3 regions of the Sporomusa sp. 246TCP1 genome follow, and region 3 is predicted to be linked to each of the others. Evidence: riboswitches for the same ligand, from Rfam matches in the RefSeq annotation. Region 3 holds a riboswitch; each other region holds the start of a gene.

Region 1 (4,447 bases), 1.5 Mb from region 3:
AGCCAGCAGGACATAGCAAGCGCCAGCGCCATGGCCCCTACCCGCTTTCGCATTATCTTTTTTGTCTTGTTCATCCCTCTCCACCATCTCCTATTATTTTTAGCCCGGACTAAGATGCCTCAGGCTTTTTAATTTATTGTCTACCTTACTTTTTTTACATAAACAAATACCCTTTTTTCAATTTCCCGGGCCACGGTTTTGGCCAATTCACCACCCATCGCCGCAATAGTGGCTGCGGCTTCCGGCACTTCGCCTTTCGTACGTTCAAACTCAAACGCGATATAATAGCCGCCGGGCTTAACCAAGGGGAGACATGACTCCACCAATTTGCTCAAATGAAAAGAAAGTCCGCGCGACAAGGCAACCTGATATTGTCCCTGGTGTTCCGGCATAGTTGCCGCATCCTCAACCCGGCAATGAATTGTTGTAACTTCGCTAAGCTTAAGTTGATCGATAACTTCCTGTCGAAAAGACAGCCGGCTATCTGAGGCGTCAAGCATGCAAAGCTTTATATCCGGTCGCAGTATTTTCAGCGGTATGCCGGGAAATCCCGCCCCGGAAGCAATATCAATAACCTTACCGCCGATAGGAAAGACCAACGGATCATAGCAGGAAAGACAATCAATAATGGTCCTTATTGTTATGTCGGCATCCCGAATATACTCCCGGGCTTTTAACATCTCGTAGTAACAATTTAAGTCTTCCAATTGTTTGCCGCTGAGTATTATGTTATTTTTTGCCGACATCGTAGTCAATTCCGCACTTAAAGTCATATATTTCATTCTCCCTCTGTTAATTTTTCAGCCGCAATTTTTTCGTTATTAATTTATAACCTTGTCCAGGTGATGCAATTAAAAAGTAATTGGATACATTTACAGCTCCACCATAATAATTAATCTGTAAGATTATCAGTGTCCGCAAAAACAAATCCGCGGCAAATTGAACATCGCGGCCAACCCGGCTACAGTTACACCGAAATAAATCACCGGTTTTCCTTGCTGAAGTTCATGATACGTGTCGTTAACCAGCACACTGCCGGTGCTGAGCACGATATCTGCCCAGCGGGCATGCTCCGCATTCAAGGCCGCATCGTAGATTCGCGTGCCGCATCGAATTTGGCCGATATTGTCCGGATTAAGATCACTTGCCCGTAGTTCAAATCCGGCCTCGTTCAAAGACTGGATCATGGCCGGCTGAAAACCGATAAAAGCGATTTTGGGGTTGCCATATTTTTCGCGAATATATTCCGGCAGTTTTTGGGCACATTGCGCAGGTTCTGCATCTTTGCAATGAATTGTCGCTTCCACCTGGTTTAAGCTGCGCATTAGGGCATTTAATGTCGCTACAAAAATCGCCCGGCGAAAATTCGTATCCAGTTTCAGATTTAGTACATTACCCAGCGTCCCTTCCCAGCGTCCCGGCTGATCGGTAAACGCCTGGCCGATTCCCTCGCCCAGACGCGATTCCAGCATAACTTCTTTCCCGTTAAGTAAAGGATAATCATCACGGTCAGGTTTACCGATCGCTTCTTCCGGGGTAAGGTCCCGCGCCGAAACAATTAAAACTTTTTCTTGTTCGCTCCAGCCGTTTTCCGCTGCAATCTTAGCAAGCCGCACTTGGGCCGTTTCCAATAATGACATTTGTTGCCATCTCCCTTTAGTTTATGGTAGTAAAACTTTTCTTTATATCATTTCGCTGTAATTATGATTTTCGAACGCAGTGGCTTCCAAAATGAACTATCGCCATCCGGAGCTACAAAAATTATCTGAATATTTACACCGGCTTTATCCCTTTTTTACATAGACAAATGTACGTTTTTCAAGTTCTTGCGTCACAGTTTTAACTAATTGTCCGCCCCCGGCGGCAACTTTTGCGGCTGCATCCGGCACTTCTTTGCGGCGCTCGACCTCAAACTGAATATAATGACCGTCCGGCTTGACCAATTGCAGACATAACTCAACCAATTTGCTGAGCGAAAAGGAAAGGCCACGCGATACGGCAACCTGATATTGTTCACGATGCTCTGGCATAAGTATGGCTTCCTCAACCGGAGCATGAACCAGTGTAACGTCAGATAACTTCAGTTGATCGACAACTTCCCGCCAAAATTCCAGCCGATAATCTGAGGCATCAAGCAAACAAAGCTTACTATCCGGCCGCAATATTTTTAGCGGTATGCCGGGAAATCCAGGTCCGGCAGCCACATCAATAACCCGGCAACCAACCGGAAACATCGTAACATCATAACAGGAAAGACAATCAATCATTGTACCTACCGTTATTTCGGCGTTTCGGATATAATCTCTGTCCCTCAGCATTTCATAGTAACAAGTCAATTTTTCTAACTGTTTATCACTAAGCTTAATGTTGTATTCTTCGGCCATAGTAGCCAATGCCGCATTAAAATCCATTGGTTCATTCCTCCTATCGCTAAATAAGACAATAGCCGGACCAACATGTGCCCTTTTGCGCACATGTTAGCCCGATATTCTTGTTCTTATAATGAATATGTATACTTACTACTCCGGTCAGGCAGGCATTCGGCCAAATTTCGTAAGCGCCGGACAAGTTCTTGTTGCTCCTCGACCGTTTCAACATAATTGCACAGACAAGACCGGGGATATTCGGCCGGTGTTGATCTCACCTTTTTTATATAAACAAGCGCCTGGCTGTTATCCTGATTGGTAAGCTGCACAGATTTGGTCTTGGCTAATTCTCCACCTAACATGACGATACGCGCGGCGGCTGCCGCGACTTGCTCCTGATAATTTTCACTTTTGAAGGCAATATAATAACCGCCGGGACAAACCAAGGGCAAACATAACTCCAGCAGAACAGTAAGCGAAGAGGGGATGCCACGTGAGAGTGCGACCTGGTATTGTTCCCGGTGTTCCCGGCATTGACCGGCATCCTCGGCCCAGGCATGAACCACCGTAACGCCCAGCAATCCCAGCCGGTCAACCACCTCCCGCAAAAGCGGCAACCGCTTGTTCGACCAATCAAGCAAGCAGATCTCGACATCAGGCCGCAATATTTTTAGCAACAGACCAGGAAACCCCGTTCCCGTTCCCACATCGACAATCCGGCAGCCAACAGGGAAGACCGCCGGATCATAACACGCAAGACAATCAATAATAATCCCGATAGTTGTGTCTGCGTTTTGAATGTAACCTCTGGCCTGCAAAATTTCATAGTAACAAGTCAACTCCTCCAATTGCTTATCACTAAGTTTGATATTATATTTCACAGCCATCGCAGCTAATTTTGCGCGAAAATCCATTTATTCCAGTCCTCCCATTGGCCTGCTTTGATAAACACTGACCGTCATTCCAACGTTTTGGTCTAATACATAAAGAAATTGCCATAAGCCATAAGGAATGGCGTGGCAATTTCAGAATTAAATAATGCAATATACACATAACCATACAATAGATGTTCTTGCACTTATCTCTAAAATTACATTCCTTTCCAAATGGGAGGTAAAGTAGTTTCCCGCTATACCCATTGGCTAGTTGCCATTCTTTTCAGTTTAGGCAATTTAGCTCGGAATTTTATATTCAATATATTTAATCTTACTTTGGGATTGTCATCATTTTTTGCTATTGCTTAATTACCCTAACTACAATCATGAAATCTGATCTAAGTCAAGCCGGGCGTTCAAACGAACGCCGGTTTGGCTTAAACCAAAAAACTATACGTAGATCTTAACCGACAACTTTAAATCCAAGTCCCTCTACCGTCTTTACATACTCAGCACGATCTGCGGAACCAGTTATAACCGCTTCCTTGTTTCCTAAATCAACAGTTACACCTGTAACTCCAGACAGATCTTTAAGTGCTTTTTCTACCTTGCCTTTACACATACCGCATGACATGCCTTCAATTTTTAAGACTGTTTGACTCATTTTCTCACCCCCTTTCCATTCTGTAAAATTTAGATATAACAAGTAGTTATTGCTAAGCTTTTTTATAAAACCATACCATTTTTGGTAAACAGCATTTTACATTATATTTTAGCAACATTAAATATAACAAAAACTAATAAAAATATACAAAGTTTTTGCTTATGTGTATTTACATTTGTTTGTTTTTATTAAATAATATACTTAAATGTATTTAATTGCAATTAGGTATTTTTATGTAAGCTAGTAATATAAAAATACCTATTAAAAAAGGAGTGTAAACAATGACGACAAAACTTCGTTACGATTATGCCCCGTAACTTCTATTCAAGTTTTCCTTGTCCAACATTTATAGTTCTAATTTGAAAGGATATTATGATTCGTCCACATAAAGAACGTCGCATTGAACAATTACCACCTGTTACCCTTTACAAGCCTGCAGGAATTCCCTGTTGCAAACAAGATGAAATTACCTTAAAAATTGAAGAAATGGAAGCCATTCGCTTAGCAGATATTGAACTACTTGATCAATTAGCTGCTGCTGA
Region 2 (4,447 bases), 1.3 Mb from region 3:
GGCGTTAATTCAGGTGGAGTAGACTCTCCACCTGAATCCCAATGTTTCAACTAAGCTGAAACGAGTTCACTTAGCCAAAAAGCCGGGCTTAAGCCCGGCTTTACGTGCCTAGAAATTAAATACTTCGTCGATTTCTTCGTCTGTGAAGTCCCAGGTAGTGTTATGTGGTGCACATTCTTCCTCGAAGAACTCCGGCAAACGGTCATCGGCATTAGTGAAGCCGGCCCTGTGGTTGAAGCCGCGCTCAGCCTTAAGAACAGATTTGCCGAGATCAGTAACATCGTCTGCAGTAAGAGACAGACCGTACTGGGCATTAATCATATCAATCAACGCCTGGAAACCATCGGGGATGTCCAGGATAGCGAAAGCAACAAACAGGCACATACCAGTGCTGTCAACAGCGGCAGTGGCAATTTGCAGGTTGCGGGACAGTTCGATATTACCCTCTTTTTTCAGTGGGTCGACATCGCCGCCGATCTTGAGAATATTGGTAGCAACCGCATAACCGGAAGTGTGGTCAGCGCCCATCGGAGTGGTAGCGTAGGTCAAGCCTACACCCTTAACCGCACGCGGGTCGTACGCAGGAATTGCCTGGCCTTTGACGATAGGAACCCTGGAAACGCCATAGACGCGTCCTACGGTTGCTGCACCACAGCCGAGGATCCGGCCTTGGGGAGTGCCTTTGCGAATTTCTTTAATCAAATCCAGGGCAGCCTTGCCATCGCCCCAGGGAATGACACCGCCTTCCATATAAACACCAATGGCAACAGTGATATCAATGGAATCTACACCAACATCATCGCATTCACGGTCGGCATAGGCAATGAGGTCAAGATCATTAATCTTGGCGTTGGCGCCAAGAGCCCAAATAGTTTCATACTCAAACCCGCTGGTAATATATTTGCCTTGTTTGTCAACATAGTGCTGAGAGCAACGCATGATGCAACCGGGATGGCAGCCGTGGCTAGGCTTACCGCCGCGGGCTTCCATGGTTGCAGTCATAGTTTCGCCACCGATGTCATTGGCCCATTCGTTCCGGCCACGGCGGAAGTTTTCAGTAGGCAGACCGCCGGCTTCGTTCAGAATGTTGACCAGAATATTGGTACCGTATTTGGTTATACCCTGACTGGTGACCGGGTGAGTTGTAAGGGCTTTGGCAAATCGCTTGGCAGCACTCTTGAAATCCTCGCGATTAACAATGGGAACACCAGGAGCGCCAGTATCATCAATAACAACGGCTTTTATCTTCTTGGAACCCATGACAGCGCCCAGGCCGCCGCGACCAGCGCTGCGGATATTGCTTTCAGGATCAGCAAAGGAAATGTTGGCTGCCATAAGCTTCATTTCACCGGCTGGACCAATGATAGCCACACCGGCTTTAGCGCCGTATTTTGCCTGCAGAACTTTAATGGCTTCGTAGTTACCCATGCCAATGATCTCAGCGGGAGCGTCTTCAATGGTCACATCGTTCATAGTAACTTTGACGATGAAATACTTATCTTCTTCCGGAATTCCATCAAATACAAGTGCCTTAATGCCCATTTTGGCCATTTTTTGACCAAAAGTACCGCCGGTGTTACTTTCTTTGATACCACCGGTTAACGGGCTCTTAGCGCCACAGGAAAGCCGACCGGAATTAGCAGCGTTGGTACCGGTAAGGTAGCCGGGTGCAAAAATTAATTTGTTGTATTTCCCCAGTGGATGACAAGTTGGTTTCACTTCGTCGGCGACGAAGTTGGAAGTAAGCGCCCGGCCTGCTATGCCGACGTACTTTTCAGGAACCTCGCTGGTAGCAACATTTTTCGTTGCCATGTCGACACGGATAAATTTACTCATAAAAACCCTCCTTAATAATTATGATTTTATAAAAAAAGAGGTGCTAAAAATATTTTAGTGAAATATTTTAGTAAATCTTTTTTAGAACCTCTTTTCTTTACTATTTCTTCAAAGGGTATTCACCAGAATAAGAAATAAACACATAAACAGCAAAAAGGAAGCCCGTAATACGGACTTCCTTTGCATAATGGCAGGCACAAAAATTCCTTTTTGCACCCTGTTTACTATCTCCTGGCTGGAAATAGTAACTCGGAACTCTTAATAATATATATTTGCTTCTATACTTTAAGATTCCTGCAAAAAAAAAATTTTTTAAGGAAATTTTTACATTTTATAAATTATTTTTAATTGTCCCATCTCTTGAATATAATTATACCTGCCGAATAATACTTTTTGCAGGAATTTAGTTGCTACGAAGAGAATATATCCTATCAAGAGTTCCGAGTTACTATCGCCAGATCGGCGATAGTAAACAGGGCGTGAGAAGGAATTCTCACACCAGCCATTACGCAAAGGAAGTCCGTTAACACGGGCTTCCTTTTTGTATGTAACTAGCTAATGTATAATATAACTATACTACTGGAGGGTGGAAAATGACCGAAAAGTTAGAAGTGGCTCAGGAAAAGTTGTTAAATCTAGTTCAAATTATGCCAACAGAGATAATAGAGTTAAGCGAAAGCTGGCGGAGGGTATTAGCTGAAACCATAGTATCTAATATGGATTTTCCGCCATTTGACAGGTCTCCTTTGGACGGTTATGCGATCGTAGCCAAAGATGTTGAGGGGGCTGTACCTGGCAAACCGGTAATTTTACGTCAAGTAGATTATGTCCCCGCGGGGGATATTCCACATCATACTATTACATCGGGAATGGCTTGCCGGATTATGACTGGAGCCCCTCTGCCTCCTGGAGCTACTGGAGTTGTACGTATTGAAGACACAATTGCAGATGGTGATAAGATCATTGTTTTGGATGGTCATGGGGCAGAAAAAAACATTTGTTTCCAGGGTGAAGAGATTTCAGCCGATGAAGAGGTAATATCTGCCGGTACGGCAATAAATGCAGGAGTAATCGGCATGCTGGCGGTATTGGGAAAAGCGCAGGTATGTGTTTTTCGTAAGCCGCTGGTCGCGATTATTGCTACCGGCAGTGAAATTATCCCTGTAAATTATCAGTTGACTCCTGGAAAAATCCGTAATTCCAATAGTTACATGCTTAGTGCTCAAGTTGCGGATGCCGGGGCAAAAACTATCCTTCTGGGCAATGTGTTAGATAATGTAGATGAAATAGCTCTAATGCTAGAGAATGCGTCTACCTGTGATGTTGTAATTACGACAGGCGGAGCCTCGGTAGGTGATCACGATCTAATTGGCGAAGTGTATGATAGACTCGGAATTACCTTATTGTTTGACAGAGTAAGCATTAAACCGGGAATGTCGATGCTGGCTGGTATAAAAAATGGCAAGCTTTATCTTGGATTATCTGGGAATCCGGCAGCAGCGGCTATTTCATTCGAACAGTTAGTTAGGCCAATATTGATGAAGATGTGCGGTCATAAGACATGGTGGCGGCCACGGGTAAGAGCGGTATTAGCCTCTCCGTTTAATAAAAGTACAGGGGCAAAACGTTTTGTTTGGTCGCAGTGCTGGCAAAAAGATAATGGTATTTTAGCCGAACCTTTACGCCTGCAGAGTAATGGTATGCTGAAATCGGCGATGGTTGCCAACTCGCTTATTGTAATTCCGGAAAATAGTCCTCCGTTGCCGAGCGGAAGCGAAGTCGAGGTTATTTTGCTGGTCAATGCTTAGCCGGGTTTAAAACACTTCTTGTTACTAGTTATATATGGAACCCCCCCATTACTTGCCCAGCAAGTAATGGGGGGGTTCTAACATCTTGCATCTCATATTTTTAAAGACAGAGGCGGCTTGTCTCGCCCCTATCCTTACTTAAGCACCATCATTTCAGTAGCTTTTACCAAAGCCGTAACTTTATCTCCAGGAACGAGGTTCAAGTCTTCAACAGAATCTATCGTAATGGCGGCTACCAGTTCGGTACCTTTATAATCCATAACGATTTTAGCCATAACAGTTCCTTTAACAACCTCTTTAATAGTAGCTTCTAATTTGTTTCTTCCGCTGATTTTCATTGTAAACAACACTCCTCATTTTTAAATTTTGGAAGCTCTTCCTATAAATAAAATAACATATTATTTGGCAAAAATCAATAAAAATATCTAAATTCTATCATATTCAACTAAATTTAAATAATATTATGATATATCTCAATATATCTCCGCATTTCGATTAATTAAACCAATTATCTATGTCATTTACTACTTTGAAATAATGGCTGTGTTAGCTATTGTCGGTGGGAGTTGTTAGCATGGACGTAAAGTTACTTTTCTGGGATATATTGGTACCAACTATCTTTAGCATAAACTAACAAAAATGCAAAAGTTTTCTACGAATAAACCAAAAAGAGAGCTAGCAAATTAGGTAGCTCTCTTTTTGGTTCTTACATTCACTATATGAAACTTTACTGAAATTCATTTATACTTCAACATGCTGCAGTTCATATCTCTACTGAATAGAAATGAACTGCAGCACTGACC
Region 3 (4,447 bases):
AAATGCTTGCCGGATTTCCCAATACACTAGTGTGTGAATTAAATACGGGCCATTCTCCATTTTTCGTAGCACCGGAGGAATTGGCGGAAACGTTGCTGAGAATACACAAGGTGGAAAAATGAATAACTGAAATTCAAAATTACAGTTTCTTATACAGTCCGGAACTGAAACACTAGCAAACCCTTTGGTTATCAATTAATGTTAACCAAAGGGTTGCTAGTGTTTTAAAAGGTTATAACGAGGATAATATTTTAATCCTGGGTTAACTTCGTTGTAAGTTTGGTTAGTTCGCTCATTCCGGTGAAGTCGCGCCTAAAGTGTTCCAGGCGGCATTTGAAGCATAACATCAGCACCAAAATCCCAGATACCGGTAACCTTCGCTAAAGCAGATGGACGATGGTACGTAGTTGCAAAGAGTAAAAATTGACATTCATCACCTAACTGCCTTTACCAAAAGTGCAATGAGGGTATTGGCACAAATCACAATTGAAACAGTATCCCCCATGGGCCAAGCGAGTAATGTCTTTCCGGGTAATTTCCTCTCCTGCTAAAATACGAGGAACAAGCAAATCAAATATTGTTGTTTTGTGATACATCACGCAACCGGGTAAACCTAATACCGGAATATCGCCGATACAGGCAAGCATAAACATTGACCCCGGAAGTACTGGTGCTCCGTAAGCAATGACACAGCCGCCGGCCTCTTTAATTCCCGCAGGGGTTACATCATCCGGGTCAACCGACATCCCGCCGGTGGTTATAATCATTTCGGCCCCTTCTTTGATTAACGTTAGGATGGACTCAGAAATCATCGCAACATTATCATCAGAAAAGATCTGCCGTAAAATTTGACTGCCTAATTCCGTTATTTTTCTCTGTATAACAGGGCCAAACTGATCTTGTATGCGTCCATGATAAACCTCGCTGCCGGTGGTAACGACTCCTACCTTTAGCGATCTTAACGGTTTGATCTCCACGATTGGGAAAAACGCCTCACCTATTTTTTCCACATTGCGTATTTTGTCAGTATTAATTACCAGAGGAACAACCCGGCTGCCGGCAATAACGTCTCCGGCACCGACCATCTGATTTGAATGAATGGTAGCCAACACTATTTCATCAATGTCGTTTATTTTTTCTAATGCACTGGTATTAATTTTTAACAGACCCGCCATTTTCGCTCTAAGTTCAACCTTGCCTTCCACTGGCTCTGTCAAGGTAATGCCTTGGCCGGCAACGGCTTCGGCGATTCTAATTGCTGCAGCATTTTCATGCAAAGCATTCTCATTTATTTCCCAGACATATAAGTGCTCTTTCCCTAAATTTAGTAGTTTAGGTATGTCCTCGCTCTTTACTACATGACCTTTTTTAAATGCCCGGCCTTTTGACTTTCCGGGAACAATCTCTGTAATGTCATGGCACATTACCATACCTTCCGCTTCGTATACTGATACGACTTTCATCCGCTCAACTCCTTATAATTATGAAAGTACCTAGAACAAGCTGTACTATTTATATTATAAATAAAAAAGCAAAGTGCAGCAAAGGGAAATGGCACTATGCACACTGGTTATAATTTTCAAATATCGCATTAGACAGATAAATGTAACTCGTTGGAGAATATTTCATCGATGAGGCAGGATTTTAATCGCTAGTAACGAATAATATTGATGAATAACAGAATATTCATTAACTCCGAATCTGGTAGTCTAATGGAAACTACGACAACCAGATCGTTGGGTTTACCAGGAAACCGGTAAGCCTCCCGTTGCGGAAAGGAGTAAGTGCTACTATTTGAGGCAGAGCGCTCTCCTTTTTTTGCGTGCTCTGTCTTTTTATTTTCCCTATAAGCATAACTTTTTTAAAACCGGAACGAGGACAACAGCGGCTGCTGCTTAGTAAAAAGATTGGCACAAGCCGTATTTTCTTTATTTGCAGGACCTGATGTTACGTTAAAATTTAGACAGGAGGGTGACTTATGGCTGTGTATGCCGAAAACTCTATTGATAGTACCTGGGACGGATGGCTAAATTTTACAGCCACGCTAAAAAGTACTGACAAGAATTATAATTATTCTATCAGACCAGAAATTTGGGATTCATGGATAAGGTGCCGTCAAGCCAAGGTTAATCCCAATGATGATAGCATTCATCGCCAATTGGAAATTGCCAGTCTTCAGGTTATGTTGCGAAAAAACCGGGATCTTATTATTATTGCCAAACCCTTTATGGAAAACTTGTACCAGATTGTCGCAGGCTCTGGTTTTGTTGTGGCACTAACCGATACACGTGGTTATATTATGGAAATTTTTGGCGATAAGGATACCTTGACAAACCCAATGACGGCGAGTTTTTTTCAAGGTGCGAATTGGAGTGAAGCCGAAGCTGGTACTAACGCTATTGGTACAGCATTGATTACAGGGCAATCAATTCAGGTTTCAGGATCTGAGCATTACTGCCGCAAACATCACTGTTTGACCTGTTCGGCAGCCCCGATCATTGACGAGAAAGGGACAGTTATAGGAATTCTTGATGTTTCAGGCAAATCAGAGGCTGCTCATTTACATACACTGGGGATGGTGATGGCTGCAGCGGAAGCAATTATGGCTCAGCTAGGTATTAGAAAAAAAAATAAAGAACTAAGTGTAATTAATAATCGGTTGACAAGTATTTTCAATACTATGTCTGATGGCGTAATTATGGTTGACAATAATGGTGTTATTAGCGAACTGAACCCTGTTGCCAAAAATATACTTGGCATTGGCATAAATGACATTGAGGATACGCGTGGAATTCAGGTAGAAAGCATCTTAGGAGCTAAAAATTCCTTTGTTAGAAGAATGCTAATGTGTAAAGAATCCTGCGCAGACACTGAAATCATGCTTGACATCAACGGTGAGATTAGTCATTTTTGGGCATCAGGGGAGCCTGTTACCGATGAACAGGGAGCAGTGACAGGCGGTGTTATTATTCTACGGCCCATTAAACAAATTCAAAATTTGGTGAACCGGTTTAGCGGAAACTATGGGACTTTACAGTTTAGCGACATTATTGGCGAAAGTAAAGCTATTCTGGAAGCTGTCCGGATAGCCTCACTTGCCGCAAACTCACTATCCAGCGTATTGCTTCAAGGCGAAAGCGGTACAGGAAAAGAAATATTTGCTCAGGCTATCCACAATCGAAGTGAACGTAACACCGGACCCTTCATAGCTGTAAACTGCGGGGCTATACCCAGGGAACTTATTGGCAGTGAACTATTTGGCTATGCGGAGGGTGCCTTTACTGGGGCTAAGCGTGGGGGGAAGCCAGGTAAATTCGAGCTCGCCTGCGGCGGAACGCTGTTTTTGGATGAAATTGGCGATATGCCGTTGGAACAGCAAGTAGCGTTGCTGCGTGTATTGCAGGAGAGAAAAGTAAATCGAATTGGCTGTGATAAGGTAATCCCTGTTGATGTCAGGGTGATTTGTGCTACCAATAAAAGTTTATTGAAAGAAGTAGAAAAGGGGACCTTTCGCAAAGATCTATATTATCGGTTAGATGTTATATCGATCACAATACCGCCGCTGCGGGAACGTTCCGATGATATCGTAGCATTGTTTAACTATTTTTTAGAAAAGCAGGATAAGCATGACCGGAACTTTTTGGTTAGTCCGGAGGTTATTGACCGAATTGTACGATACGACTGGCCAGGAAATGTGCGTGAACTCCAGAATGTGGTGGAGCGAATTGTTAGTCTGACAGAAGGGCAGGTGGTAAATCTCGGGAATTTACCGAAAGAAATTTGTAATTGGCAACCAGCAAATACAGATAGCGAAAATGTGGTTTCTTCAAATTATCATGCTGCAGAATCTTTTTGCGGGAGAGAGGGGCGACAGGGGCGACGCTTCATGCTTGAAGAGCATGAAAGACAGGAAATACTGGAATTGCTTTTCAACCATCGAGGAAATGTTAGTCTGACAGCGCGCAGCATGGGAGTTTCGCGAAATACCTTGTACCGAAAAATGAAACAGTATGAAATATACAAATAGTGCATAAGTGTCACTTTTGCATCACAATTATGCACATATTTAGGTACACATATTAGACTGAGAGAGAGAGAAGTATTGTTATTATGTGTCTAGTACACGCTTATATTTATTATTTTGCAAAGAAAAATTAATGGTAATTAAAGTAATTTATTTGGCTTAAAAAGCTACTTATAGCCATAAATATGGGATAATGTATTCCGAATAAAAAAAATGTCCGTGTGGAGAGGAGGTGAATAATAGAGAATAAATGGCACTGATTGTATTTTTGAAAAATAGTCAAAATTGGCATAAATCTTGCAATTATATAATTTCGAAATTGCTCTAAAATAATTCTAGGACATTTTGGAACATTCTAGAACGCTCTAGTGTTGCAAGAGGCTATATATGCAGATTGGAATTAGCTAAGGAGGAAGATCAATG

The links. A riboswitch is a leader RNA that binds a small molecule or an ion and turns the genes downstream of it on or off. The one in region 3 is predicted to bind molybdenum cofactor.
Region 1: it holds a riboswitch for molybdenum cofactor, as region 3 does, so the genes downstream of both, AC1ECB_RS26880 (16S rRNA (guanine(527)-N(7))-methyltransferase RsmG) here and AC1ECB_RS06000 (sigma-54-dependent Fis family transcriptional regulator) in region 3, are expected to answer to the same signal.
Region 2: it holds a riboswitch for molybdenum cofactor, as region 3 does, so the genes downstream of both, AC1ECB_RS11890 (aldehyde ferredoxin oxidoreductase family protein) here and AC1ECB_RS06000 (sigma-54-dependent Fis family transcriptional regulator) in region 3, are expected to answer to the same signal.

What each region holds. Positions count from the first base shown of each region.
Region 1 covers NZ_CM170492.1:5,679,561-5,684,007, reverse strand. The annotation lists gene AC1ECB_RS26900 (TonB-dependent siderophore receptor) at 1-74, opposite strand, end outside; gene AC1ECB_RS26895 (16S rRNA (guanine(527)-N(7))-methyltransferase RsmG) at 141-773, opposite strand; gene AC1ECB_RS26890 (Rossmann-like domain-containing protein) at 909-1,640, opposite strand; gene AC1ECB_RS26885 (16S rRNA (guanine(527)-N(7))-methyltransferase RsmG) at 1,785-2,411, opposite strand; gene AC1ECB_RS26880 (16S rRNA (guanine(527)-N(7))-methyltransferase RsmG) at 2,498-3,280, opposite strand; molybdenum cofactor riboswitch at 3,446-3,561, opposite strand; gene AC1ECB_RS26875 (heavy-metal-associated domain-containing protein) at 3,705-3,905, opposite strand; gene AC1ECB_RS26870 (DUF134 domain-containing protein) at 4,278-4,447, shown strand, end outside.
Region 2 covers NZ_CM170492.1:2,477,126-2,481,572, forward strand. The annotation lists gene AC1ECB_RS11890 (aldehyde ferredoxin oxidoreductase family protein) at 109-1,836, opposite strand; molybdenum cofactor riboswitch at 1,996-2,103, opposite strand; gene AC1ECB_RS11895 (molybdopterin molybdotransferase MoeA) at 2,430-3,644, shown strand; gene AC1ECB_RS11900 (TOBE domain-containing protein) at 3,779-3,982, opposite strand.
Region 3 covers NZ_CM170492.1:1,200,115-1,204,561, forward strand. The annotation lists gene AC1ECB_RS05990 (alpha/beta fold hydrolase) at 1-122, shown strand, start outside; gene AC1ECB_RS05995 (molybdopterin-binding protein) at 438-1,463, opposite strand; molybdenum cofactor riboswitch at 1,682-1,796, shown strand; gene AC1ECB_RS06000 (sigma-54-dependent Fis family transcriptional regulator) at 1,979-4,027, shown strand; gene AC1ECB_RS06005 (molybdopterin-binding protein) at 4,445-4,447, shown strand, end outside.